Regions from separate parts of the Streptomyces sp. NPDC101194 genome, predicted to be linked through region 3. Evidence: riboswitches for the same ligand, from Rfam matches in the RefSeq annotation. Region 3 holds a riboswitch; each other region holds the start of a gene.
What was found. Region 3 has a riboswitch for cobalamin ahead of ACIRP2_RS32335 (ABC transporter substrate-binding protein). Riboswitches for the same ligand answer to the same signal wherever they lie in the genome.
Positions count from the first base shown of each region.

Region 1: it holds a riboswitch for cobalamin, as region 3 does, so the genes downstream of both, ACIRP2_RS34890 (ABC transporter substrate-binding protein) here and ACIRP2_RS32335 (ABC transporter substrate-binding protein) in region 3, are expected to answer to the same signal.
Region 2: it holds a riboswitch for cobalamin, as region 3 does, so the genes downstream of both, ACIRP2_RS03555 (prenyltransferase/squalene oxidase repeat-containing protein) here and ACIRP2_RS32335 (ABC transporter substrate-binding protein) in region 3, are expected to answer to the same signal.
Region 4: it holds a riboswitch for cobalamin, as region 3 does, so the genes downstream of both, ACIRP2_RS31845 (CbtB-domain containing protein) here and ACIRP2_RS32335 (ABC transporter substrate-binding protein) in region 3, are expected to answer to the same signal.

Region 1 is NZ_JBIWOS010000013.1:126,159-133,094, forward strand. It holds gene ACIRP2_RS34865 (cytochrome P450) at 1-272, opposite strand, end outside; gene ACIRP2_RS34870 (SAM-dependent methyltransferase) at 660-1,127, opposite strand; gene ACIRP2_RS34875 (PRC and DUF2382 domain-containing protein) at 1,852-2,880, shown strand; gene ACIRP2_RS34880 (ABC transporter ATP-binding protein) at 2,964-3,758, opposite strand; gene ACIRP2_RS34885 (FecCD family ABC transporter permease) at 3,755-4,846, opposite strand; gene ACIRP2_RS34890 (ABC transporter substrate-binding protein) at 4,843-5,853, opposite strand; cobalamin riboswitch at 5,944-6,133, opposite strand; gene ACIRP2_RS34895 (beta-ketoacyl-[acyl-carrier-protein] synthase family protein) at 6,210-6,936, opposite strand, start outside.
Region 2 is NZ_JBIWOS010000001.1:805,870-812,805, forward strand. It holds gene ACIRP2_RS03545 (energy-coupling factor transporter transmembrane protein EcfT) at 1-427, opposite strand, end outside; gene ACIRP2_RS03550 (SCO2322 family protein) at 424-1,110, opposite strand; gene ACIRP2_RS03555 (prenyltransferase/squalene oxidase repeat-containing protein) at 1,107-2,381, opposite strand; cobalamin riboswitch at 2,489-2,624, opposite strand; gene ACIRP2_RS03560 (MBL fold metallo-hydrolase) at 2,801-3,856, opposite strand; gene ACIRP2_RS03565 (lipocalin-like domain-containing protein) at 4,236-4,658, opposite strand; gene ACIRP2_RS03570 (aldehyde dehydrogenase) at 4,975-6,435, shown strand; gene ACIRP2_RS03575 (ferredoxin) at 6,435-6,668, shown strand; gene ACIRP2_RS03580 (hypothetical protein) at 6,824-6,936, opposite strand, start outside.
Region 3 is NZ_JBIWOS010000011.1:163,596-170,531, forward strand. It holds partial or broken gene ACIRP2_RS32325 (LLM class flavin-dependent oxidoreductase) at 21-182, opposite strand; gene ACIRP2_RS32330 (NmrA/HSCARG family protein) at 638-1,489, shown strand; cobalamin riboswitch at 2,062-2,214, shown strand; gene ACIRP2_RS32335 (ABC transporter substrate-binding protein) at 2,253-3,239, shown strand; gene ACIRP2_RS32340 (FecCD family ABC transporter permease) at 3,236-4,291, shown strand; gene ACIRP2_RS32345 (ABC transporter ATP-binding protein) at 4,288-5,076, shown strand; gene ACIRP2_RS32350 ((2Fe-2S)-binding protein) at 5,073-5,882, shown strand; gene ACIRP2_RS32355 (glycoside hydrolase family 15 protein) at 6,132-6,936, opposite strand, start outside.
Region 4 is NZ_JBIWOS010000011.1:55,565-62,500, forward strand. It holds gene ACIRP2_RS31825 (pirin family protein) at 1-879, opposite strand, end outside; gene ACIRP2_RS31830 (tetratricopeptide repeat protein) at 1,047-1,415, shown strand; gene ACIRP2_RS31835 (GNAT family N-acetyltransferase) at 1,846-2,355, shown strand; gene ACIRP2_RS31840 (CbtA family protein) at 2,464-3,237, opposite strand; gene ACIRP2_RS31845 (CbtB-domain containing protein) at 3,266-3,481, opposite strand; adenosylcobalamin (AdoCbl) riboswitch at 3,485-3,633, opposite strand; gene ACIRP2_RS31850 (histidine phosphatase family protein) at 3,742-4,371, shown strand; partial or broken gene metE (5-methyltetrahydropteroyltriglutamate--homocysteine S-methyltransferase) at 4,382-5,848, shown strand; partial or broken gene ACIRP2_RS31860 (family 16 glycosylhydrolase) at 6,050-6,910, shown strand.

The sequences.
Region 1 (6,936 bases), on a different contig from region 3:
AGCCGCCGGTGGTCCGCGCCGTCGGCCGTCGTCATGCCCCGTACGGTCGCGAAAGTCCTCAGCGGCCAGCCGTCGGGGATACGTCCCTCGGCCAACTCTGTGAAGTGGCGTGCGTCCTTGGCCACGTCGGGGTGGGCGAGGAACTCCTTGAGCGCCTCGTGTCCGAGGACCGCCATCCCGGCCACGTCGCCCGGAAGCACGACGGATGCCACGGCCCCTCGGGCGAGCAGTTCGGCGTTGTCCGCGTGCGGGCAGCCGCCGGCCGGGTCCATGCGGTACGGGGTGCTGGTCAACGGGGACTCTCCTGACGGTCGTGGGCCGGTGGGCGGTACCCGGGAGCGGATTCGGCCGGTGTCGTGTCCGGGGCATGCGGCGAGGTGGCCCGGCGTTGTCCGCGTGCGGGCAGCCGCCGGCCGGGTCCATGCGGTACGGGGTGCTGGTCAACGGGGACTCTCCTGACGGTCGTGGGCCGGTGGGCGGTACCCGGGAGCGGATTCGGCCGGTGTCGTGTCCGGGGCATGCGGCGAGGTGGCCCGGGGCGCCGAAGCCCGGCCGGACGCCCGGTCCGGGCCGACGCGCAGGAGTGCCTTCGGTCTGCCTGGAGCGATCCGTCGCCGACCCCGGTCGAGGGCGGATCGAGGGTTCACCGTGCAGACCGTTCACGGCCGGAAGTACTCCGACATCAGGGCGCTGACCCATTCCGGCTGCTCGACGTCCACGGCGTGGAACTCCACCATCGCCGGCTTCAGGTCGACGACCGGGGTGCCCGACACCGCGTCGAGGCCCACCACCGTCAGTTCGCGTCCGTGGACGGACTCGATGGCACAGCACGTCGCCCCGATGCGGTTCGGTCTGCGGGGGCCGCGGTCGGCGAAGACGCCGACGGGCGGGAGGTCGCAGCGACCGCGGTAGGGGCGTGGTTCGCGGTAGTCGTCGCGTTCCGGGAGCCGGTCGAAGACGAAGAGGACCTCCACGTGGGAGAAGCCCTCCAGACCCTGGAGGCACGCCTCACCGAAACGCTCGTCGATGGTGATCGTGCTGCGGACGGCACCCCAGTTGTCCGTGTGCTGGACGTCCGCCCGATTGTTCCGGACCGTGCCTATCGGCGTGACCTCGAAGCTTGGCATGGCCAGGTTCTATCTCATCGTGGGCGTCGTGCCCAGGCGATGACGGCGGCGAGGTGGAGTGCGTCCTGGTGGGCGACGGCGCGTCCGGCGCACCGTGCGGCCGGGCCGCGCCATTGCTCGAGGCGGTCGATGCGGTGTGCGACGGTGTTGCGCTGCCTGTACGCCTCGGCGTCGAAGCCCGGTCGCCGACCCCTCCTTCGCGGCCGTTCCGGAAGGGCACCTCTCACCGCCGCCCCGTGGCCTCCCGATCCTGGTGCGCGGTGCGGACGTGGTGCCATCGGCCAGGGGCGATGCCCGTCGGCGGGAAGGGGTGTCGCCTCGGCCGGGGCATCTCGGCATGCGAACGGGTCCCCGCCCTGTCCCCTCATGCGGCGGCACGGCGCGGATCCGTGGTGCGGCGGCACGGCCGGCACGGCGCGCGGAGGCCCGGCATCGGGTCGGCCGTCCGCGGTCGCCCGGAGACGTGCGGCACCTCGACACACCCCCGGCCGCCGCGTGGGGACCACGGCGCACACCCGTCACATCTCACCCGATTGGCCTAACGCGGGAGCAGTAGGCGCACCACCATGACGGGCGGGCGGCGCCGAGCCGCCGAGCATGCGGGGGACGGGCTCCGCAGGCGGGGAGGTTGCAGCGTCCATCCGGGTGAGGCGCGATGGAAGTCGGACGCGCCTCCCCTGATGGACCCAGCCACAGGACGCGCCCAGGCGAGGAGGAATCGGTCATGGGAGCCGCTGACGGTTTCACGGATTCCGGAGAGCTCGACGGCCTGACGGTGTACGACAACGCGGGCGAGAAGATCGGCAGTGTGGGCCGGGTGTATGTCGACGACAACACCGGCCGCCCGGACTGGATCACGGTGAAGACCGGCCTGTTCGGCATGAAGGAGAGCTTCGTGCCTCTTGCGGGGGCGCGTCGTGTGGGCTCCGACCTGCACATCTCACATCCGAAGGACCGCGTCAAGGAAGCCCCCCGGGTGGACGCGGACGCGCATCTGTCGGTGGCGGAGGAGGAAGAGCTCTACCGCCACTACGGCCTTGCGAGAAACACCGCCGCCAGGCTCAGCGACCGTGCGGACACCGGGAGGACGACGTCCGGGACCGGCACCACGGCCATGGGCGCGGCGGGAGCCGCAGGCACCGGGCGCCCGACCGGGAGTGAGCGGCCTACCGCGGCCGGAACCCCGACAACCGCTGCGGGCACCTCTCGGAGCACTCCGTCCCGGACGGGCGGTCCGGTGGGCGCGGGCACCGGGACGGCCGGCGCGGCCCGTCCGCTCGTCGGCGCCGGGGCGGGTTCCGAACGGTCCGCCGCAGACCTGGGCGGCAAGGAGGAGCTGATCCGCTCCGAGGAGCAACTGCTCGTCGGCACCGAGGAGTACGAGAGCGGCAGGGCCCGCCTGCACAAGTACGTCGTCACCGAGAACGTCACCAGGACGGTGCCGGTGACGCACGAAGAGGTGCGGGTGATCCGTGAACCCCTGCAGCCCGGCGAAAGGGCGGCGGCGGGGCGTTCGGACATCCGCGAGCAGGATGTCGAGGTCACCCTGCATGCCGAGCGTGCCACGATGCGCAAGGAGACGGTGCCGGTCGAACGGGTCCGCATGGAGACCAAGAGGGTGACCGAGCAGAAGGAGATCTCCGCCGAACTCCGCAAGGAGCAGATCGACTACGCGGACAGCAAGGGCATCGGCGGCAAGGACATCGGTGGCAAGGACGCGGGCGGCGAGTTCGGCCGGGGACGCCACCGCTGACCCCCGCACACCGTGGCGTGCCGCCGCGGTACAACCGCGAGTGAGGGGCGGACCCGTGTGTGCCGGGGTCCGTCCTCCCGCTCTCAGCGCTCGGGGCGCCCGGGCACGAAGCGCACCGACGGCCGCCCGTCGGGGCCGTCCGGCGCGATCCGTGCCCTGACCCGGTAGACGTCGGCGATGAGTTCCTCGGTGATCACTTCCGAGGGGGTTCCGGCGGCCACCACGCGCCCCTGCTTCATGACGACGATCCGGTCGCAGAACATCGCGGCCAGATTGAGGTCGTGCAGAGCGATCACACCGGTGAGGGGCAACGAGGCGATCAGCGACATCAGTTCCAGCTGGTGCTGGATGTCCAGGTGGTTCGTCGGCTCGTCGAGCAGCAGTTCACGCGGTCGCTGAGCCAGTGCGCGCGCGATCTGGACCCTTTGCCGCTCGCCTCCGGACAGGGTGTGCCAGGACTGGCCGCAGCGGTCGGCGAGACCGGTCCGCTCCAGGGCTTCGCGCACGGCCTCGTCGTCCGCCCGGCCGGGCGCCGCCCAGGCCCTGCGGTGCGGGATGCGGCCGAGTCGCACCACGTCCAGAACGCTCAGCTCGACCTGGGTCACGGCGTGCTGGTCGACCACGGCGATCCTTCGCGCCACCGTTCGGCGGCCGATCTCGTCGAGCCGTCGGCCGTCGAGGGTGACCACGCCCGTCTCCGGGGCGAGGACTCCGGCGAGCACCCGCAGGAGAGTCGACTTGCCGGATCCGTTCGGCCCGATCAGCCCGACGGTGGCGCCGGGCGGCGGGGCGAGGTGGACCCCGTCGAGGACGAGCCGGCCGCCCGCCTCCCGACTGACCCGCTCGGCCCGAAGCCCCGGCGTGGCTCCGCTCGTCATGCGATCCTCCTGGTGCGGTACAGGACCAGGACGAACGCGGGAACACCGATGAGGGCGGTGACGACGCCGACCGGTACCTCCTGCGGGTCGAGGACCGTCCTGGCCAGGGTGTCGACCCAGACCAGGAACACGGCCCCGGCCAGGGCCGTGACCGGCAGCAAGCGCCGGTGACCGGAGCCCGCGAGCGCACGGGCGGCGTGCGGCAGCACCAGGCCGACGAAGCCGATGGCTCCGGCCGAGCTGACCAGCGCGGCGGTCAGCAGCGCGGTCGTGCACAGCAGCACGATCCGGGTGCGCGCGACATGGACGCCCAGCGCGGCCGCGGCGTCCTGGCCGAACGCGAAGGCGTCGAGTGTACGGGCGTGTCCCAGGCAGATGAGCAGCGTCACGACGAGAACGGCGGAGCAGACCCACACATCGCTCCAACCGACTCCGCCGAGCGAGCCCAGCAGCCAGAACAACACCCCGCGGGTCTGCTCGGCGTCGGCGGAGGTCATCACGACGAAGGAGGTGAGCGCGGAGAACAGTTGCATGGCCGCGACACCGGAGAGGACGACCCGGTCGGTCGTGCCGCCCAGGGTGTGGCTGAGCAGCAGGACGAGGGCGAACGAGCACAGGGCGCCGATGAACGCGCCTGTCGAGATCGACACCGCTCCCCCGCCGACGCCGAGGACGACGACCACGACCGCGCCGGTCGACGCACCGGAGGAGACGCCGAGGACGAACGGGTCGGCGAGCGGGTTGCGGAGCAGGGACTGCATGACGGTGCCGCAGACCGCGAGCCCGGCGCCGCACACCGCGGCGAGCAGGGTGCGCGGCATGCGCAGGTTCCAGACGATGCCGTCCCGGATCGGCGTGAGCCGTGATCGGCCCCAGCCGAGGTGGGAGGCCGTCGTGGACCAGACGTCGGCGACGGAGATACGGGCGGGGCCGATGGTGACGGCGATCGCGACGGACAGCACGAGCAGCGCGATGCCGCAGCCCCACAGGACTCCGCCGCGCAGCTTCCGCGGACCCGTCGCGCCGCCCACGCCGGTCGCGGAGGTCCGTGACGTGTCCGGGGCCGCGGCGCGTCCGGTGTCCGTCATCCCGCGAGCCCGAAGGCGCGCAGCCCGGCGGCGACGCGTTCCACGCCCTCGACCGTCCGGATGGACGGGTTCATGGCCTGGCCGCTCAGCAGGACGTACCGCCGGTGCCTGACGGCGTCCATGTTCTTGGTGACGGGGTTGGACTCCAGGAATTCGATCTTCTTCGCGGCGCTCTCGGCGGTCTGTGCCTTACGGGTCAGGTCACCGATGACCAGGACGTCGGGGTTGCGGTCGGCGACGGTCTCCCAGCTGATCTGGGGCCATTCGTCCCGGGTGTCGTCGAAGACGTTCTTGGCGCCGAGCTCCCGGGTGATGATGCCGGGTGCTCCGCAGCAGCCGGCCAGGTACGGGGCCTTGGAGTCGGAGAACCAGTAGAGGATGGTGGCGTCGGAGGCGTCGACGCCCTCGGCCGCCTTCTTCACCCGGGCCCGCAGTTGCGCCACGAGCCTGTCGCCGCGCTCGGCCACGCCGAACACCCTGGCCAGTTCGCGCACCTCGTCGTAGACGCTGTCCATGGTCAGCGGCTCGGTACGGGCGCCGTCGCCGCTGCCGCTGTTGTCCTTGCCGGTGCAGTCGGCGGGCGAGACATAGGTGGGGACCCCGAGTTCCTCGAACTGTTCGCGCGGGGCGACGCCGCCCTTGGCGAGCGTCGACTCGAACGACGCGCTGACGAAGTCGGGCTCCTGGTCGAGGACCTTCTCCGACGACGGCCGGTTGTCCGCGATCCTCGGGACCCCGGCATTGGCCTTCTCCAGCCCCTTCATCACCGGGTCGGTCCAGGTCGCGGTGGCGGCCAGCCGGTCGGCGAGGCCGAGGGAGAGCAGGATCTCCGTCGATCCCTGGTCGACCGACACGGCGCGCCGCGGTGCGGATTCGACGGTGACGGTGCGTCCGCAGTTCCTCAACGTCACCGGGTATCCGTCGGTGGAACCGGGCTTCGCGACGGAATCGCTTGTTCCGCCCCCGCAGGCGGTCAGCAGGACGAGTCCCGCCGCGAGCGCGGCCATGGTGCGGACGGGGTCGGATATGGACGGCACAAAGTCCCTCTGCGTCTCTGGGCCCATACGCGGAGCCCGTTGCACGGCGTCCTGCGCCCGGTACCGGGCGCAGGTGCCAGCAGGTCTTCGGACTCGGGTTCCTGCGGACGGGACGCCTTCCCAGGACACCCGAGGGTGTTCCCAGTGGCCGTGGCCCCGCCCGTCCCCCTCACCGCTGCGCGTCAGTTCCGGATTCTCACCGGATTCCCTGACCCCTTCGTGGAGTTCGACTGGCCCCGGCAAGCTATCACGGGCCTCCGCGCAGCTCACGGGCGGTGTGGCCGGTGGTACGCCGGGCCGTTTCCCGTCGCACCACCTGCCTGGTGCTACGGGCGCTGAAGAGCGATCACGGCGTTGTGTCCGCCGAATCCGAAGGAGTGGCTGACGGCACGCCGGACGGGCTGTCGCAGCGGGGACCTGGTGACGCAGTTGATGTCGAACTCGGGTGCCGGTGCGTCCAGGTTGGCGATCGGCGGCACGATTCCGCGTTGCAGCGTCAGGACGGTCAGTGCGGCCTCGATCGCTCCGGCCGCCCCCATGCAGTGCCCCAGGACGCCCTTCGGGGCGGTGACGGGCGGCCGGTGCGGGTAGACCCCGGCGATGAGGGCGGCCTCGGTGGCGTCGTTGGCCGGGGTGGCCGTGCCGTGTGCGTTGACGTGCTCGACGTCTCCCGCCTCCCACCCGGCGTCGCGCAGCGCGATCTCCACCGCCGTCCGGGCCACCACGCCGGACGGATGCGGACTGATGGGATGGTGGGCGTCGGTGGTGGCCCCGGCGCCCGCGACCAGCGCCCGCGGTGCCGTGCCCCGGGCACGGGCGTCGTCCGCCCGTTCCAGCACCATGACGGCGGCACCCTCGCCCATGACCAGCCCGGCCCGGTCGGCGGCGAAGGGCCGGCACAGCCCGGTCGCGTCGCCGTCGCGCCGGGCCCCGGCTCCGGACCGGGCGAACCCGGCCATGGCGGCGGGATAGACGATCGACTCGGTGGCTCCTGCGATCGCGATGTCGCACTGCCCGGTGACCAGCAGATCCCGGGCGACGGACAGGGCCGTG
Region 2 (6,936 bases), on a different contig from region 3:
GCGCGAAGACCAGTTGCTCGGCGGTGACCCGGCCGCCGATCCTGACGCCCTTCGCCCAGTCGGGCAGCGGCACCTCGGGGAGCGTGAACACCGGATGCGTCCCGGGGATCGGCGAACCGAGGAAGACCGAGAAGACCAGCCGCACACCGACGACGAACAACCCGATCTTGATGAACGCCCCGTACGAACGGGCCCACGGCGCGTCCGTGCGGCGCGCCGCGACCACATAGCCCGCGACCCCCACCAGCAGCCCGAGCAGCAGTGGATTGGTGGTCCGGGACGCGGCGGTGGCGAGACCGAGCGCCCACAGCCACCAGGCCCCGGCGGGCAGGGCGTTGCTCCGGGTCGCCCCGGGGGCGCGCAGCGGCCGGTGCGGCCGGACGGTGCCGGTGGCGCCGGTCACCGGGCCGCTGGTCGGGGCGGTCATCCGCGGCGGCGGCGGGCCTGCACGACTGCGGCGATGCCGAGGAGGAGAACGGCGCCGACGCCGACGAGCACCCCGGCGGACGGCCCGCCGCCGGAGCCGCCCGACCCGGCGGAGGCGGCGGCGGGGGCGGAGGCGCCCGGGGACGCCGCCGCGGAAGGTGTCGCGTGGCCGTCGCCCGAGACCTGTTCGCCGCAGCCCGAGCCCGGATAGCCGGAGATGGCGCAGAGCAGCGCGTCGCTGCTGTAACGCAGCGGTCCGGCCACCGAGGCGAGCGCCTCGGCGGTGCTCGCGTCCGGGGCGACCCGCGCGCACGCGGTACGCGGGGCGGGCGGCGTCTCGTCGGCCGGGGCGTCCGCCGCCGTACCCGGGTCGATGACCAGCGCGACCCGCTTGGTGCCGTCCTGGGCCGGGGTGTCCGCGCAGATCTTCGCGAAATCGGGGGAGCGGCGCGGCTTCGCCGAGTCCTGGGAGTCCTCGCTGACCGAGAACCGGAAGCCCTGCACCGTGCCGTCGTCCGGCCGGACCAGGGAGGGGCCCTGGGTGGCGTACGTCCAGCCGGTGCCGGAGCTCTCCCAGAACGACCAGTACCGGTAGCCGGCCGCCTGGGCCGTCCCCGCGCCGAGCACGGTCAGGACGGCAGCCAGGGCCACCAGCAGCGCGGTGGCCCTTCCCGCCCGCCTCACAGCTGCCGGTTCTTGCGCCGACCGCTGATCAGGAAGGCCGCGGCCGCGGCGACGACGAGGCCGATGCCGATGAACCACCACACGCCACCGATCACGTCGTCGCCGCTGTGCACCTGGTCCTTCTCCGTGGCCTCGTACCCGGTGTCGGCGGACGGGTCGGGCGTCGTGACGGCCGCGGGCGTGGGACCGGTCGCGTTCAGCCGGTCGACGAGGTCGACGCCGTTGAAGTCGCGCGCGTCGGAGCCGGTCGCGTGCGCGGCCAGGACCAGCTGCGCGTAGGCGGCGGGACCGTTCTGCTCGGCCCAGGGGCCGGAGTTCTTCTTCAGCCAGGCCACGGCCTTGGCGGCCTTGTCCTGGTGGCCCGCGGCGGACAGGGCGACGACCGCGTCCGCGGTGTTGCCGAAGTCGGGCTGCGGGGTGGTGTCGGTGGCGCCGGGCATCGGGGCCAGGTCGAGGTGGCCGCTCGTGGCGAGGGCGTTCGCGAGGTAGTGGGCGCCGTTCTGGGCGGCCTGCTCGGGCGTGGGATCGGACCCCGGGTGGCAGCTGGTCCCCTTGACCGCGGCGTTGTTCCCGACGGCCAGCGCCTTGCCCATCGTGCCGAGCACGGCGGCCGCGGTGGCGTCCGCGTTGGCGGCGAGCTTGCCGGCCTTGTCGGGCTGGTAGGCGAAGGCGCCGCCGTCCTTGCCGCCGCACGGGATCGCGAGCGCGAGCAGCGGGGAGTAGGGGGTCTTGCCGCCCGGTGTGGTGATGTCCGCGAGCCGCTGGCCCTGCCGGGCGAGGGCGCCGATCACCAGCGAGGTGGAGTTGGCGTCGCTGGGCGCGCCGGCGGTGTAGCCCCAGCCGCCGTCCTCGTTCTGTACGGACTTCAGCCAGCGGACCGAGTTGTTCACGGTGTCCCGGTGCCCGCCCACCTCGACGAACGCCTGGACGGCGGCCGCGGTGGCATTGGTGTCCAGCACCGTCTTCTCGGTGCAGGGCCGGGAGACGTCGGGCCGGTACGCGGCGTAGGCGCCGTTGCCGCACTGCTGGGCGATCAGCCAGTCCACCGACTCCGTGGCGGGCGTGACGCCCTCCAGCCGCTGGGCGAGGAAGGCCAGCGACTGCCGCCAGACACCGTCGTAGGTCGGGTCCTTCGTGCCGTACAGCCCGGACGGCAGGGCGACGGACGGTGAAGGGGAGGGGGACGGCGCCGCCACCGCGACCGGGGCAGCGGCCGCACAGAGCACGGTGGCGATGGCGGCGAGCGTTGCCGCGCTGCGGCGTACGGTCATGGCGGGCGGGGCCTCTCCTGCGGGGAACCGGGCACAGGCACGCTCAGGCACCAGGCTCCGGCTCCGTATACCTCGACGGTGCCGACCACCGGGGTTCCGGAGGTCGCGAGCCGGTCACGACCGGGGACAGGGCATTCCGACTCACCGTCTGCGACGACGGTTCACGGCTGCGTGGTCAGCGCCGGATTCGCACCGGCTTCCCCCTGAACGGGCATGATGACGACCCGCACACTCTACCGGGCGGGGTCGGACGGGTTCCGGGGCCGTCCGGGGCCCGTCCCCCACGGGACGGCCGGCGGCCCGGTGCGGCCCCCGGCGGGCGACGGTTCACCGCGCCTGCCGGAAGCCCGGCCCGTGCCGGAGCCCGAGCGCCCGGGAGAGGCCGGACGAGCCCCCCGCCCGACGGCCCGCCGCGCCCTTCACACCGCGATGTACGTCACCGGCTCGCTCCCCGCCACCGCCTCCGCGCGCCCCAGCCTGACCAGACGCCGCAGGTGAGCCTCGGCCTCCGAGACGGCGATGTTCCGCGAACCGTGCGAGATCTGCTCCCACGGCCGGTTCCACTCCATCCGCTCGGCCAGCTCCCACGGCGTGAGCGGTGCGGCCAGCAGCTTGAGCAGTCCGGTCAGCCGCTCCTCGTGATGGTCCAGGAGTTCCCGTACGCGCCCCGCGGCGTCCGTGAACGCGTACTGGTGGGCGGGCAGCACCTCCGCCACGCCGAGCCGGCCGATGTGCTCCAGCGAGCCGAGGTAGTCACCGATGGGGTCTCCCCCGGCGGCGGGGGCGGCGCCCTGCGCGGCGTCCGGGTCCTCGTACAGCCCGATGTGCGGGCTGATCCCCGGCAGCAGATGATCCCCCGAGAACAGGCGCCCCCGGCCCGGCAGATTCCCCGGATGCTCCTCCTCCAGATGCAGACAGACATGACCGGGCGTGTGCCCCGGAGTCCAGATCGCCCGCAGTCGGCGGCCCGCCAGGTCGAGGAGCTCACCCGGAACGATCTCCCGGTCCGGGAGCGCGGACCGCAGCCCCGGCAGCGTGCGCATCCGACCGCCCTCGACCGCGGCCCGCAGCGGCGCGAGATGCTCCTCGGGCGCACCGACCGCGGTGAGCTTCGTCAGGAGGTACGACAGCCAGGTGCCGGGCCGGGCCTCACGGGTGCGTCGCACGATCGCGGCGTCCGCCGCGTGCATGGCGATCCAGGCCCCGGACGCCTCGCGCACCTGACCGGAGAGGCCGTGGTGGTCGGGATGGTGATGGGTGATGACCACCCCGTGGATGTCGCCGATGCCCGTACCGATGGCGTCGAGCCCGGCGGTGAGGGTGTCCCACGCCTCCGGATCGTCCCAGCCCGTGTCGATCAGGACCGGCCCGCGACCGGTGTCGAGGACATGGACGAGGGTGTGGCCGAGCGGATTGTCCGGGATGGGGACCTTGATGCTGTGCACGCCCCCGCCATGGTCGGTCACCTGCGTCATGGGCTCCCCATCTCTCTTCGAGGCCTGGTCGGCGCACCGGACGTACGGGTGTGCGGCGCACCGCGCCCACTGTAACGAGAACTTGTTTCAGTAGTAGCCCCGGTCGACCATCTGTCGGTACGTCCATCTGCCCTGCGCAGCCGGGGAGTTCGGAGTGCCCGGGATCGCGGGACGGCCGCCGACGGCCCGCGGGGCGGCCGCGCCGGTGGGATGCCGGGCGCGGGCCGCCCCACGTTCTTGCCCGTGGCCCGTGGCCCGTGTGCGTCCTGCGCCGCGCGGGCCACGGTCCATGCGTCGGCGCGGGGCGGTCCGTACGGCCGGAGCCCCGCGCCGGGCGGTGGATCCGGGTCACCGGCCGGTGACCCGGATCACTCGTCGATCAAGCGGCGTCCGTGGCCGGCCGGTGCCACACGAGTCGCGGGGTGCGCGCGCCGTCGCCGGTTCCCTCGGTCGGGGGGAGCAGGGTTAATCGGTCCCCCTCCACCCGCCATCGGCGCTCCTGAGTGGTGCCGACCCATGGGCGCAGGGATGCCACGTGCAGATGGTGGACGACCCGGTCGCCCGTCACCTCGTAGGTGCCCGCGTACCCCAGGTACGGAGAAGTCCTGAACAGGGTCGCGGTGTCGACCGGTCCGGCCGCCCCCTCCGGGGCGGACTCGGGGTCCGGGTTCAGCATGCTCACCGACATGTGGCCGTCGGCGGTGTAGGTGATCAGCCCTGTCGGACTCTGCCCGAGGGGGTGTTCGAGCGTGTCGCCGGAGGCGTCCATGATGGCGACGGTGCTCAGCAACCAGGCGCCCACGAGGGGGTGTTCGGAGGTTCCTGGCCCGGGGGTGGATGGGCGATTCGGTTCGGTGCGGGATGGGGTGTGCACGTGATTCCCTTCTGAGCTGGTGGAATTCGGAACGTCTGGAGCGGGTGCGTGGGGGACGTGGTCGTTCTCGTCCCTACCCGTGCGGCACGCCGTGGAAGCGAGGGGCCTGTCGCGAAAGCCCGGGTGGCGCGACGACGGCCGTCCGGCCGCGCGCGTCGTCGAAGCCGTGGACTCCTGGAACTGGAACTGGTATCAGTTCTGACACAGAGTCAGGTAACGTGCCGGGTCGCGGGAGGCAGCAGCCATGACCGAGCTTGTCGAACACGGAAAACTGTTCATCGGCGGGGAGTTGGTCGATCCGCTGGGCCGGGATGTCATCGAGGTCGTGTCGCCCCACACCGAACAGGTCATCGGCCGGGTGCCGCACGCCTGCGAGGGGGACGTGGACCGGGCCGTCGCCGCCGCCCGGCGGGCGTTCGACGAGGGGCCCTGGCCGCGGATGGCCCTGGACGAGCGGATCGCGGTGATCACCCGGATCAAGGACGCGTTCGCGGTGCGGTACGAGGAGATCGCCCGGGTCATCAGTTCGGAGAACGGCACCCCGTACACGTCGAGCGTCATGGTGCAGGCGCTCGCCGCGATGATGGTGTGGGACGCGGCGATCACCGTCGCCCGCACCTTCCCGTACGAGGAGCGCCGGGACGGGGCTCTCGGTCCGCTGCTGGTGCGCCGGGAGCCGGTCGGGGTGGTCGCGGCCGTGGTGCCGTGGAACGTTCCGCAGTTCACCGCCGCCGCGAAGCTCGCGCCCGCGCTGCTGGCCGGCTGCTCCGCCGTGCTCAAGGTCTCGCCCGAATCCCCTCTGGACGCCTACATCCTGGCCGACATCGTGGCCGAGGCCGGGCTGCCGGAGGGGGTGCTGTCGATCCTGCCCGCCGACCGCGAGGTCAGCGAGTACCTGGTGGGGCACCCCGGCGTCGACAAGGTGTCGTTCACCGGGTCCGTGGCCGCCGGGCGGCGGGTGATGGAGGTCGCGTCCCGCAACCTCACCCGGGTCACACTGGAACTGGGCGGCAAGTCCGCCGCCGTGATCCTCCCGGACGCCGATCCGGGGACGGCCGTCGCCGGGATCGTCCCCTTCGCCTGGATGATCAACGGCCAGGCGTGCGTCGCCCAGACCCGCATCCTCGTCCCGCGCTCCCGCTACGACGAGACGGCCGAGGCGTTCGCCGCCGCCGCGAGCGCGCTGCGGGTCGGCGACCCGCTCGACCCCGCCACCGAACTCGGCCCCCTCGTCGCGCGGCGCCAGCAGCAGCGGTCGCTCGACTACATCAGGATCGGCCAGGACGAGGGCGCCAAGATCCTCACCGGCGGCGGACGTCCGGCGTCACAGGACCGGGGCTGGTACGTGGAGCCGACCCTCTTCGGTGACGTCGACAACTCCATGCGCGTCGCCCGCGAGGAGATCTTCGGTCCCGTCATCTGCCTCCTGCCGTACGGTGACGAGGACGAGGCCGTACGGATCGCCAACGACTCCGAGTACGGCCTCAGCGGCAGTGTCTGGACCGCCGACACCGAACGCGGCATCGACATCGCCCGCCGGGTCAGAACGGGCACGTACAGCGTCAACACCTTCAGTCTCGACATGCTCGGTCCGTTCGGCGGTTACAAGAACTCCGGTCTGGGCCGGGAGTTCGGGCCCGAGGGATACGCCGAGTACTTCGAGCACAAGATGATTCACCTGCCGGCCGGATACGAGGGGGCGTGATGGGCGACCGCTGGGCCGTGGAGGTCGACCGCGGGATCTGCATCGGTTCCGGAATGTGTGTGAACCACGCCCCGGGGGGATTCGCGCTGGATTCCGCCCGGCAGTCCCGTCCGTCGGCCCCGGAGACCGACGCCAACGAACAGGTGCTCGCGGCGGCCGAGGGATGCCCGGTCGAGGCGATCACGATCACGCTGGCCGGCTCGGGGGAGGTCGTCTTCCCGCCGGAGGACTGAGGGTTGCCCCCCCCGGCGGGCGCACGACGACGGCTTCGGCACCTCGCCGCGTCGTCGGGACGTCCGCATGCATCCGGCATGCGGACGTCCCTTCGGGAGGGGTGTTGCGGGAAACGGCCTGCGAGCCGGCCCGGAGGCGGGCGGGCGCGTCCGGATCAGCGGGAGGGGAAAGGTGCCAGGCGGCGGTCCCATTCGTCCGCGGCCCGGCGCAGTTCCTCGGTGCTGGTCCTGATCTCGATGACGTACTCGTCCTGTCCCTTGTCGCCGT
Region 3 (6,936 bases):
CTCGTAGCCGGTGCACCGGCAGATGTTGGAGCCGGCCAGATCAGCCTCTCGGTGCGGGCGGCGACGTAGCCGAGCAGCGTCGTCGGGGACGACGGCACGAACGGCAGGTTGTGGTACTCACCGGTCGCGAAGACGTCCAGGCCCACGCCCTCCGCCTTGAGCGCGATGGCGACCATCGCCTTAGGGCTGTCCCGTAACCCCTGGCGGGCGCGCGACGACGGCTACGGCACCTCGCCGCGTTGTCGGAACATCCGCATACATCCAGTATGCGGACGTCCCTCCGCCTTGCGATGCACCGCATCCGACGCCGCGCGCTGATCCACCAGGGATGACGGGACAGCCCTTTGATGCGTTCGTGTTCCGACGGAGTGCGGCCCGTGGTCGGATCGGGCGTCACGTCCCCGACCGTGGATGAGAATGCCGAACTACACGGATCTCTCTTTCTTTCCGGTACTCGTGCGAGGTGAGGAACGCCAGGCGCCGATCGCACGAGCGTCGTGACTGTGCGTGCACGGATTCGAGTCCACCAGTGCCCTGCTCCCGCCTGTCGGCACCGTGCGCCGTCGTCCGGCGGGGATGATGAACGCCGGGCAGGCAGGCGATCCGCCGCCCCCGCTACTCGGAAAGGAGTTCTTCGATGGTCGACGAACCGGTCTTGGTGCTTGCGGCGACCGGTGGTCAGGGCAGGGCCGTGACCGACGCGCTGCTGGCCCGCGGGACCCGGATCAGGGCGCTGGTACGCGACCCCTCCCGGAGCGCCGCACGACAACTGGCCGAGAAGGGTGTCGAGGTGGTGGCGGGATCCTTGAGCGATCCCGGCTCGCTCGCCGCGGCCATGAAGGGGGCGGCCGGTGTCTTCGCGTTCACCACGCCCTTCGAGGCCGGGATCGAGGCCGAGGTGGAGCAGGGGCGGGCCATCCTCACCGCCGCGGCACGGGAGCGCGTTGCGCATCTCGTGTTCAGTTCGGTCGCCGGGGCCGACCAGGACAGCGGGGTACCGCATTTCGAGAGCAAGGCGCGCATCGAGGCGGAACTGATCGCGGGCGACGTTCCGTACACGATCCTGGGACCGACCTACTTCTTCGACAACGCGCTCGGCGGAGCGCGGCGCATCCTCGACGGCGTACTCGACCTGCCGTTGCCGCCCGACCGGCCGTTGCAGCAACTCGCCAGGCCGGACCTCGGCGCGTTCGCCGCGGAAGTGCTGCTCGACCCCGCTCGGTACGTCGGGCAGCGCATCGAGCTCGCCGGCGACGCGCCCACGCCCACGCAGATGGCGGCCGCGCTCGGTGCGGCGCTGGGACGCGAGGTCCGCCACGAGTACGTACCGCTCGCGGCCATCGGCAATCCGGACATGCACGCGATGTGGACGTTCCTGAACGGGCCCGGCTACCGCGTCGACATCCCCGCCCTCCACGCCGCCCATCCGGAGATCCCCTGGACCGGCTTCGCCCACTGGGCGCAGCACGCCTGGACCGCCGCCGGCTGAACCGGCCGGCCGGCTCGCCGGGCCGCGCGCACGAGCACGCCCGGCGAGCCCCGTCGCCCCCCGGATCTCAGTCCGGCACGACGGAGAAGGAGCCGGGGCCGAAGTCTGCTGCTTCGAGGGTCTTCTGAGGCTCCGTCGGCTTGCTGCGGCGCACGCGGGTGCGTGCGCGAGCCCACCTGTCGTGCCTTCACACGCCGCTTCGAACGCCGCACCGTCCGAGCGGCGTCGGGGATCAGCACCGCGTCCACGCAACGGCGGAAGGTCGGCAAGCGGGGAACTCGGCCACGACGCAGGCCGACCTGATGCCGACTCGACGGCACCACTCAGCAGGCCCACGACCTGTCGCGGGACGCACCCACCGCGCCAACGGCCGTAGCGCACGGCCGACCGCCGCCGTGGTGGACGGGCAGAGCGTCAATGCCTCGGGAAACACGGCTGTAGCGGGGGAATATCGAGAGACGCGGGCGACGCCTGACCACCGACACCACAGCAGCCCGAACCTTGATCGGATGCTGTCGGTCGCCGCGTACATCGGCCTCCGGGGCCGCCCGGCGCCGGCCGTGCAAGGGTCAGGCCCTGGCGGAATTCGCGGTCTGACAGAATGGGCTTCGAAAACTCGGGCGACGCATGTCAGGAAACCGGTGTGAATCCGGTACGGTCCCGCCACTGTGACCGGGCTGCAGCAGCCCGGAAGCCAGATACTGGCCGCGCCGCCTTCTCGTACGACCCAGGGGACGAGGACATCCCCCGGAAAGGCTCGGCCATGCCCCGGATCCGCCGTGTACCACTCGCGCTCATACCACTGCTTCTGCTGCCGCTCACCGGCTGCGGCTCCGGCACGGGAGGCGAGGGCGAGGCAGAGGCCGCACCGGCCGCCGACGGTTTTCCCTACACGGTCACCAACTGCGGTACGAAGACGACCTTCGACGCCCCGCCGAAGCGCGTCGTCACCATGAACCAGCACGTCACCGAGATCATGCTCGCCCTCGGGCTCCAGGACCGGCTGGCCGGGACGGCCTACCTGGACGACAGCATCCTGCCGGAGTACCGGTCCGCGTACGCCAGGGCCAAGGTGCTGGCGAAGGAGTACCCCTCCAAGGAGGTACTGCTCGGCGCCAACCCCGACTTCGTCTACGGCGGGTACAACAGCGCCTTCGACAAGGCCAAGGGCCAGGACCGGGCGGGGCTCCAGAAGGACGGCATCAACACCCGGCTGAACATCGAGAACTGCACCAGCGGCAAGGTCGGTATCGATCAGCTCGCCACCGAGATCACCCAAGTCGCCAGGACCTTCGGCGTACCGGAGCGCGGCGAGAAGCTGATCGCCGAGGAGCGACAGAAGATCACGGCGGTCGAGGCAGGGCTCAAGGGCTCCTCACGTCCCTCGGTGTTCGTGTACGACTCCGGCGACAGCTCCGCCTTCACGGCGGGCGGCAGGGGCATCGGCAACGAGATCGTCCGGCTCGCCGGGGGCAGGAACGTCTTCACGGACCTCGACGCCACCTTCGGCGACGTGTCCTGGGAGCAGGTCATCAAGCGCAAGCCCGAGGTGGTCGTGATCTACGACTACGGCGGCACCACGGTGGCGGCCAAGAAGAAGCGGCTGCTGAACGATCCGGCACTCGCGGACGTGCCGGCGATCAAGAACAAGAGGTTCGCGGTACTCCCGCTGTCCTCGGCCGTGCTCGGTGTCCGGGTCGCCGACGCCGTGCAGGACCTGGCCGGGCAGCTGCACCCCGGCACCCCGTGAGCGCGGAGTCCGCCCGCCCCGGTCCGAAGTCCGTCCTCCGCTCGACCCCCGTCGTGATCGGCGTTCTCACGGTGCTGCTGCTCGCGGCGGCGGTGGCCGGTCTGGCGCTCGGTCCGGTACGGATACCGCCGGGCGAGGTGTTGAGTACGGTCCTGGGCGGTGAACGCACCGGTGCGTACCCGACGATCGTGTGGGAGGTACGGCTGCCCAGGGTGCTGCTCGGGGCCGTCGTCGGCGCCGGGCTGGCCCTGTCGGGCACGGTGCTCCAGGCGCTGGTGCGCAACCCGTTGGCCGATCCGTTTCTGCTGGGCGCCTCGTCCGGGGCGTCGGCGGGCGCCGCCGTGGTCGTCGTGCTGGGGGTCGGCGCCGGAGCGGCCACCGACGTGGCGCTGCCCATTGCCGCGTTCGCCGGGTCCATGGCCGCGCTGGTCGCCGTCTACGCGATGGCCCGGCGCGGCGGCACCATGACGACGGGCCGGCTGATCCTGGCCGGGGTGGCGATCCAGTACGTGCTGTCCGCGTTCACCAGCCTGATCCTGGTGCTGTCCTCCCGGGCCGAGCATGTGCGGGCGATCCTGTTCTGGACCCTGGGCGGCCTGGGTGGCGCCCGCTGGGACCAACTGGCGCTGCCCGCAGCGATATTGGGCGTCGGGGCCGTGCTCCTGATCAGCCTGGCCCGCCCGCTGGATCTGCTGCTGACCGGAGAGGAAGGGGCCCGCAGCCTCGGCCTGGACCCCGGGCGTTTCCGGGGCGGGGTCTTCGTGCTGGTCTCGCTGATCATCGGCGTGCTGGTCGCGTACAGCGGGGCGATCGGCTTCGTCGGCCTGATGATTCCGCACGCCGCCCGGCTGATCGTCGGCGCGTCCCACCGCGGACTGCTGCCGGTGACCGCGCTCGGCGGGGCCGTCTTCCTGTTGCTGGCCGATCTGCTGGCCCGAACCGTGGCAGCCCCCGAAGAGATTCCCGCCGGGGTGATCACCGCCCTGCTCGGCGGTCCGTTCTTCCTCTGGCTGCTGCGCCGCTCCAGCCGTACCGAAGGGATCACCGGATGAGTCCGGCACCGTCCGCGACAGCGCTCGCCGCCGACGGGATCAGCTACCAGGTGGCCGGCCGTACCCTGCTCGACGCGGTCACGCTGGACGCCGCCCCCGGCGAGACGGTCGGCCTGGTCGGGCCGAACGGCAGCGGCAAAACCACTTTCCTGCGCTGTGTGTACGGCGCTCTGCGCCCCGCGGCGGGTCGGGTTCTGCTGGACGGAGCGGACGCCGCGGCCCTCGGCGTGAAGGAACGGGCCCGCCGCGTCGCCGTCGTACCGCAGGACAGCTTCGGCACCTTCGGCCTGACCGTACGCCAGGTCGTGGCGATGGGCCGAAGCCCGCACAAACGGTTCTGGGAGCAGGACGACGCCGACGACGCCCGCCGCATCGACCAGTCGCTCCGGCGCGTCGGCGCGGCGCCCTTGGCGGACCGGCGGTTCGAAGAGCTGTCCGGCGGGGAACGGCAACGGGCCCTGATCGCCCGCGCCCTGGTCCAGGAGCCGGGGCTGCTGGCGCTCGACGAACCCACGAACCATCTGGACATCCGCTACCAGCTGGAGATCCTCGGCCTGGTGAGGACGCTGGGCACCACCAATCTGCTGGTGCTGCACGACCTCAACCTGGCCGCTTCCTACTGCGACCGGCTGTTCGTCCTCAGCGCCGGACGACTGGTGGCGTCCGGCTCCCCGCACGCGGTACTGACGGAGGAACTGCTGGCCGAGGTCTACGGGATACGATCCCGGATCGGCGTCCACCCGGTCACCGGCTCCCCCAACGTCGTCTACCTCCCGCTGTCATGAGGGACGCCACCTCCTCCGTCTGGACGCCCTTGCCGCACGGGCCGCGCTGGCAGGTCACCGAAGGCGAACCGCCCGCGAGCGAAGCAGGACGGTGGCTGGCAGCCGACCGACTGGCCGATCCGGCGGGCACGGAGCTGTCCGGTCTGCTGGAGCACGAACGCACCGGCAGCGGCCACCGCACCGATCACGCGGCCGCACTGACCCTGATGGCGGTGTACGCGGGCTGGGTCACCGCCGCCGCCGTGCTCCATTGGGCGCTGTACGACGAGGTCCCGGACATGCGGTCCGTCAATGTCCTGGTGCGCCCCGCCACGCACGGGATCGGCGGAGTCCGGGTGCGCGGAGCCCGGCTGCTGGCGCCCCGGGTCGGGGAGGACTCCGTACGGCTGCTGCACCGCACCGTGCTCGACGGGCATCTGCTGCCCATCGCCGATGCGCTGCACCGTCGTACCCGCGCCGGGGCACGGCAGTTGAGTGGAGGGATCGCCCATGGCTGCGCCACGGCGTTGTGTGCGTACGGCGAACAGGTGGATCTACTGGCGGTCCGTTGGCGGCAGTTCGTGGACACCGCGCCCGGCGGACTCGCGGCGCTGGGCGAGGTGGTACGGGTCCGACGAGCGCCGGACGGCTCGGAGCGGCTGGTCTATCTGCGCAACACCTGCTGCCTGTACTACACGAGTGCGGAGGCGGTGCGCTGTGCGAGCTGTTGTCTGACGAGCCGCGAGGAGCGGCTACGGGCCTACATGACGCCGGCACCTACGAGTGCGACGACACCGACGGCGGCGCCCACGCGTCGAAGGTCCTGACTCCGACGGCCGTCCTCGCCCGCGCGGCGAAGTGGAACAACTTCTCCTGAGACGATGCCTGGTACGCGTCCTTCGACGTGCTCGGTCGACATCGTCAAGGGTGTGAACGGCGGCGGCTGCGCCTGCTCCAGCCATCGCCGGCGAAACGAACACGTGGCCCCGGCAAGCCTTCGTCCACTCCAGTCCTCCTGGTCCTCGTCGAGGGCAGCCGACCATTCGCTGAACCGAACGAGGACGGGGCGCGGCGGCTCACCGCTCGTCCGAGCGGGCAGCGGAGGTCTCGATGCGCTGCCGGTCGAGGGCATCGTCCAGAGTCGTGGCGGCCATGATCAATGAGAGATGGGTGAACGCCTGGGGAAAATTGCCCAGTTGCTCACCGCTGGGGCCGATCTCCTCGGCAAACAGGCCGACATGGTTGGCGTAGGTCTGCATCTTCTCGAAGGCATAGCGTGCGGGGCGCAGGCGCCCGGCGCGGGCGAGGGCGTCCACGTAGAGGAAGGTGCACAGGCTGAAGGTGCCTTCGCAGCCGCGCAGTCCGTCGGGGGACGCCTCCGGGTCATAGCGGTAGACGAGGCTGTCCGACACGAGGCTCTGTTCGATGGCATCGAGCGTGGACAGCCAGCTCTCCGTCCTCGGAGTCAGGAAGCCGACCCGGGGAATGAGCAGCAGCACGGCATCGAGGACTTCGCCTCCGTAGTGCTGCACGAGCGCCTGTTGCCTCTCGTTCCAGCCGCGTTCCATCACCTGTTCGAGGATGGCATCACGAGAGGCGGTCCACCGGGCGATGTCGGCGGGACGGCTGTACTCGGTCGCCAGTCGCAGCCCCCGATCGAGGGCCACCCAGGACATCACTCGGCTGAAGGTGAAGTCCTTGCGCCCGCCGCGGGTCTCCCACACGCCCTCGTCGGGCCGGTCCCAGGAGTCGGCGAGCCAGTCCAGCGTCCGGGCGACGTTCTTCCAGCCGTGGTAGCCGGCCCGCATGGTGATGTCGCCGCCCTCGGCCAGGGCGTAGAGCGCCTCGCCGTAGATGTCCAGCTGGAGCTGATCGGCTGCG
Region 4 (6,936 bases), 110 kb from region 3:
GAAACGGGACGTCTCCATCCAGGCCTGCCGGGCCTCCTCGATCTCCTCGTGGGAGCGCCCGATGAAGTTCCACCACATCACGATCTCCTCCTCGAAGGGCTCGCCGCCGAGCAGCATGAGACCCGCGTCGGTGTCCGCGCGCAAGGGAAGTCCGGAGCGCCCGCAGCCGAGGTAGAGCATGGAGCCGGGCAGCACGGGTACGCCGTCGACCTCGGCCTGGCCGGACATCGAGAGCACCGCGTACTCGAAGTCCGGATCGAGCGGCAGGCGGGCCTCGGCACCGGCGGACAGGGACACGTCGGCGCCGACGATCGGGGTGTAGGCGGTGCCGGGCGAGGTGGCGCCGTCGAGCTCCCCCAGGATCAGGGTCGCGGTGAGGCCGGGCGCGGTGACGGTCGGGAGTTCGGTGTGGTGCTGGAAGTGCGGTTCGACGTTCCGGTGGGGCTCCGGCAGGGCGACCCAGAGCTGGGCGCCGTGGAGAAACCTCGCATGGGACTTCGGGCTCTCCTCGGAGTGGCTGATGGCGCGGCCGGAGGTCATCAGTCCCAGCTCGCGCGGGCGGATCGTCCGCAGGCTGCCGAGGCTGTCCCGGTGCAGGACCTCGCCGTCGTGCAGCCAGCTGACCGTCTGCAGACCCATGTGCGGGTGGGGCGGTACCTGCATCCCTGGTTCGCCGGCGATGTCGTCGGGGCCGTAATGATCGACAAAGGCCCAGGCGCCGACCATTCTGCGGCCCAGGTTGGGCAGCAGCCTGCGGACCTCGGTGGACTCACCCAGCTGGACGTGGCGCGGGGTGAGGAGTTCCCGTACGGGCTCGGCGACGACGAAGCCCCGTCCTCCGCAGACGGAGAGTGCGGCCTGGCGATCGAGATTGCTCATGGCGCTCAACCTATTCCCGCACGGGCCCGGGGGTGCCGGTACCCACGCCGATATTTTAGTGGAATTTTCAACCAGAGTGCCGTGTTCGGGTGGGTGAAGCGTGACCGAGCGCATGGCGCGGTCGGCAACAGGGCGGGTCCGGGGACGGTCCGTGAAGGAGGAGTCAAGTGAGCGACACTTATTTCGAGTTCGGGACGGCCGCCGAGCGTTGGGACCGTGCGCAGATGTTCTTCGAGGCGAAGGAGTACATGACCGCGGCCCGGATTCTGGAAGGGCTGGTCGAGGAGGAGCCGGAGCAGGTCTCCCCGCGTCTGCTGCTGGCCCGGACCTACTACCACTCGGCGCGGCTCGGCAGGGCCGAGACGGAGCTGCGGGCGGTCCTGGAGCGCGACCCGGTGGAGCCCTATGCCCGGCTGATGCTGGGGCGCACGCTCGAGCGCCAGGGGCGGAGCGCGGAGGCGACCGGTCATCTGCGGATGGCGGCGGCGTTCTCCGGGGACTTCGACTTCGACCGTGACCGGAGGACCGGCGCCTGACGGTCGCAAGGGGTCTCGGCGGTCGCGAGGGCGTTCGACGGACGGTTCGGCCATTCCGTCAGGAGGGCGCCCTCGGCCGCGGTGACTGCCGGGTCGGACGACTGTCGCAGCCGTGCGTTCACCCGGGCCTCGGTGCCTGCGCCGGGCCGCGGACGCGGTGACCCCGTGTCGTCCTTGTCCGCGGAGGTGTGGGACACGTCCCGGGTGAGGACCGCGGCGTGCACGGCGTCGCGGCCCCGCCGCGACATGCTCGCGTCACCGAAGGCGGGGGCGGGCGACGAGCATCGGCCGCCATCCGCAACAGCGCTGCGCCCAGCGCTCTCCCGGGCCCGCGAGACCGCGCGCAGGACCCCGTCACGCTGCCCTGCGGACACCCCTCCCCGACAATCCGGATGCCGTGCGCCCGCTCCGCGTGATAGTCCACTCGGTCATGACCGACCTTGAGACTCCCCGCCTCCTGCTCCGTCCGATGAGCGCCTCCGACGCCTTGCAGGTGATGGCCGGCACGCCGGGCGAAGGTGCCCGCTGGGCGCCGGGGTACCCGCCCGCAGGCGAGACGGCTGCGGCCGAGCGCTTCCTCGACGCCTGCGCGACGACGGGGGATCCGAGCCCCTTCGGCTCGTACGAGATATGTCGCCGTGAGGACTCCGTGGTGATCGGCGGGCTGGGGTTCCATGGCGCCCCGGACGAGAACGGGCACGTCACGATCGGCTACGGCCTCGTTCCCTCGGCCCAGGGAAAGGGATACGCCTCCGAGGCGCTGCGTGCGCTGCTGCTGTTCGCCCGCGAACAGGGGGTGGTCTGCGTCCACGGTGACACCGACCGGGACAACCTCGCGTCGCAGCGCGTCATGACAGCCGTCGGCATGCGCCTGGAGAGGGAGGACGCGCGGCTGAAGTACTACCGGATCGATTGGGGCCGACAGGGCGAGGAGCAGTGAGTACACGTCCGTCCGTTTCCGGTTGCGGGCGCGGCGGGCAGGACGGCGGAACCCGCCGGGAGGCTCCCGGCGGGTTCCGATATCCGCTGGTGGTGAGTGGTTCGCCGGTCAGCCGGCTGCGGCGGCGACCCGGTTCGTCGTACCGTCTCCCGTGGCGACGGTGTCGGCCCTCGGTGCGAGAAGCCGTTCCGTCAGGTGGCCGAAGACGAGACCGAAGGTCACCCAGAGCGTGGCCTGTACCGCGAGGGTGGCGAGCCGGAACTCCCAGAGCAGGGTGGCCGGGAAATCCTTTCCGACCTCGTTGAACGAGGGCAGGAACGCGTAGGCGACCCCGATCACGACCGCATAGGCCGCCGATGCGGTGACCGTCGCGTTCCAGTTGCCCAGGCGTGGAGCCAGCCGCTTGCCGAGGATGACGGCGGCGACCGCCAGCAGCACGCTGAGGGCGACCATCAGGAAGAACAGGGCCGTACGGCGGCCGATGGTGTCGGGGTTGCCGACGGCCGGCGGGTTGGCCGGGTACTTCAGGAAAGGCACGATGTACACGGCCAGCAGGGCGGCACCCGCGATCAGGGCGGCTGTGGCCCGTGGACCGAATCGGCCGATCCGGCCGAGGGCGTAGCAGAAGACGAGGGCGGCGATCCCCCCGATCGCCACGCCGAAGACGAGCACACCGGTGGCGAGACCCGCGGTGGACTGCACGGTGCGGCTGACGAGCTCCTCACCGCCGCCGTGGTCGTGGCTGTGCGACTCCTCGAGGGCGATGGCCGCGTCCACCAGGGACTCGCCGAGCAGGTACGCGACGAGCAGTGCGAGCGCGCCCGCAACGAGGCCGGCCAGCATGCCGCGGACGAGCAGGGCTCTGACAGATATGGAGTTCATGAGGTCTTCCCCTGGATCGGACGGTACGTCAGTGACAGGGGAAACCGAGGAGGTGGCGGCCGTCGTGGACCCACTCGTGGACACCTTCGCCGGAGATGACCGCGGTGGCGCCCTGTTCCGCGCCGACGAAGTACAGCAGTACGAGCATGAGGACGCCGAAGAAGACCGCCCAAGGGGCGATGGACTTCAGGGAGATGGGGGTGATCGCCGGTACGGCGGTGGCGGGGACAGCACTCTGTGCCATGGCAGAACCTCCTGAGGGAACACGCGTCCCGATCGTGGTGCCTGAGACGAAGGTGCCGGGTCTGACTTCCCGTACGGGTACGGGTTCACAGTGGCGCGACCGTGCCGGATTCTCACCGGACTTCCGTCACACCTTCGTCATGCTCGTCGGACGATACTCCCTGGGCGCGGACAGGGCCACGGTGCCGTCGGCGGAACCGCGACGCCGGCATGCCATGGTGATGCACACGAGAGGCCACAGTTCAGGGGGTTGACCGGGTCATGACGGTACAGGTGATGTTGATCTCACCGGCGCTCAACGCCGCGCTCCGCGAGGCCCGCGTCGACGACGATGCCCCGCTGGACGCGGCCGGGGTCCGGCAGGCCCGCGCCGCCACCGCGGCGGTGCCCCCGGCCGACCGGTATGTGCGCGGGCCGTCCGAACGGTGTGCCGGGACGGCCGACGCGCTGGGGTTGCGCGCCGGTCTCGAACCAGCGCTCCGCGGCTGGGACATGGGCCGCTGGAGCGGGCGGAGACTGGCCGAGGTGAGCGACAGCGAGCCGGACGCGGTGTCGCTCTGGATGAGCGATCCTTCGGCGGCTCCGCACGGCGGCGAATCGTTGCTGGAGTTCTGCGCCAGGATCGGCCGCCTGCTGGACGCACTTGGGTCCGGGGACGGCGAGGAGGGCGGCCGTGTGCTGGCGGTCGTCGAGCCTGCCGTGGTACGGGCGATGGTCGTACGGGCGCTCGCGCTGCCGGAGGAGGCGTTCTGGCGGCTGGATGTCGCCCCGCTCACCCTGACCGGGCTCAGCGGCCGCTCGGGACGGTGGAACCTGCGCTGCGGTCGGCCGCTGTCCCCCGCTCCGCGGAGCCGGCCTCCTCGGTCCGCCACCACTCGCCGGGACAACTGAGGTGCAGGGGGCCGCGGTCGGCGGTCTGCCGGGCAAGCGGCTGGTCGCCGGAGTCGTCGACGGCCGCAACGTATGGATCGACGACCACCAGCGGTCCCTGGCCACGCTCGGCACCTTGCTCGGCCTCGCCGACCGGGTCGATGTCGCGGCCTCCTGCTCCCTGCTGCACGTTCCCCTCGATGTGGGCGCGGAGCGCGAACTCGATCCCCAGGTGGCCCGCTGGCTGGCCTTCGCCCGGCAGAAGTCCGCCGAGATCGCCACCCTGGCCAAGGGACTCGCACAGGGCACGGACGCGATCGCCGCCGAACTCGCCGCAAATCGCGCCGATCTGGCCTCGCGCAACCGATCGGTGCTCACCCACGACCCGGCAGTACGGGCACGGGCCGCGGCCGTCACGGAGCGCGACGTGCGCCGCGAGGCGTCGTATCCGCGGCGGGCGGCGGCACAACGCGAGCGACTGCGGCTTCCTCCGCTGCCCACGACCACGATCGGTTCGTTCCCCCAGACGTCCCAACTGCGCACCGCACGCGCCGATCTGCGGGCCGGGCGCATCGACAGCGCCACGTACGACGAGCGCATCGCGGCCGAGATCCAGGAGGTACTGGCCTTCCAGGAGAAGGCGGGCATCGATGTACTGGTGCACGGCGAGCCCGAACGCAACGACATGGTGCAGTACTTCGCCGAGCGGCTCACCGGTTACGTCGTCACCCGGCACGGCTGGGTCCAGTCGTACGGCACACGGTATGTCCGGCCGCCGATCCTGGCCGGGGACGTCTCCCGCCCGGAACCGATGACCGTCCGCTGGACGGCGTACGCGCGGTCGCTCACCGATCGTCCGGTCAAGGGCATGCTCACCGGCCCCGTCACCATGCTCGCCTGGTCGTTCGTCCGTGACGACCAGCCGCTGGGCGAGACCGCCCGCCAGGTCGCCCTCGCACTGCGGGACGAGGTGAACGACCTCGAGACCGCGGGTGGTTCCGTCATCCAGGTCGACGAGCCCGCCCTGCGCGAGACACTGCCGCTGCGGGCCGCCGACCGCGCCGGGTACCTGCGCTGGGCCACGGAGTCGTTCCGGCTGGCCACCAGTGGCGTCCGTCCCGAGACCCGGATCCACACGCACATGTGCTACGCGGAGTTCGGCGACATCCTCCGGGCCATCGCCGACCTGGATGCCGATGTGATCAGCCTGGAGGCGGCCCGCTCCCACATGCGGGTGGCCGACGAGCTGGCATCGGCCGGCTATCCGAGGGAGGTCGGTCCCGGCGTGTACGACATCCACTCCCCGCGGGTGCCGAGCACGGCCGAGGCGGTCGCTCTGCTCCGTAAGGGACTCGAAGCGATTCCGGCCGAACGGCTGTGGGTCAATCCCGACTGCGGTCTGAAGACGCGGAGCCGGCCCGAAGTGCGCGCCTCGCTGGAGAATCTGGTCTCGGCGGCGGTCGAGGTACGGGCGACGGTGGCCGGCACCGCCCACTGAGCCGCGGCGCGGCCCGGGGCGGGCGCCCGCCCCGGGCCGCGCAGAGCACATCTCCGTGCAAGAAGTGTGGTCCGTACCAAAGCCTTGACAGTGTGTTGGTTCACTTCTTAAATCGCATACGAACGAAGCCTTCTCCCCGCCCCCCACAACGAGGATTTGTCATAGGCATGACATTCCTCGATCCGCACGGGAAGGACCCCCATGAATTCCCCCCACCTCACCCGGCGCCTGCTGGTGTCCGCCCTCTCCGCACTCGCCCTCGTCTCGGCCTCCTCCGGTCCCGCGGCCGGGGTGTCCGTCCCCGAATCGCGGGCCACCGCCGCGGCGGGCTCGTTCACCGACGACTTCGACGGCCCCGCGGGCTCCGCCGTCGACGGTGCGAAGTGGCAGATCGAGACCGGCGACAACGTCAACAACCATGAACGGCAGTACTACACGGCCGGGAACGACAACGCGGCACTCGACGGCCAGGGCCATCTGGTCATCACCGCACGCCGGGAGAATCCGAACAACTACCAGTGCTGGTACGGCAGGTGTGAATACACCTCGGCACGGCTGAACACATCGGGCCGGTTCACCCGGACATACGGGCATGTCGAGGCCCGGATGAAGGTCCCGCGCGGACAGGGCATGTGGCCCGCCTTCTGGATGCTGGGCGACGACATCGGCCAGGTCGGCTGGCCCGATTCGGGCGAGATCGACGTCATGGAGAACGTCGGCTTCGAACCGTCCACGGTCCATGGGACCCTGCACGGCCCCGGCTACTCCGGCTCCGGCGGGATCGGCGCCGCGTACACCCTGCCCGGCGGCCAGGCGTTCGCCGACGACTTCCACACCTTCGCCGTCGACTGGGCCCCGGACTCGGTGACCTGGTCGGTGGACGGCAACGTCTACCAGCGGCGCACACCCGCCGATCTCGGCGGCAGCACCTGGGTGTTCGACAAGCCCTTCTTCCTGATCCTCAACCTCGCGGTCGGCGGCTACTGGCCGGGCGACCCCGACGGCGGCACCTCGTTCCCGCAGCAACTCGTCGTCGACCACGTACGGGTCACCACCAGCGATCTCCGGCCGCCGGTCTGACCGACCCA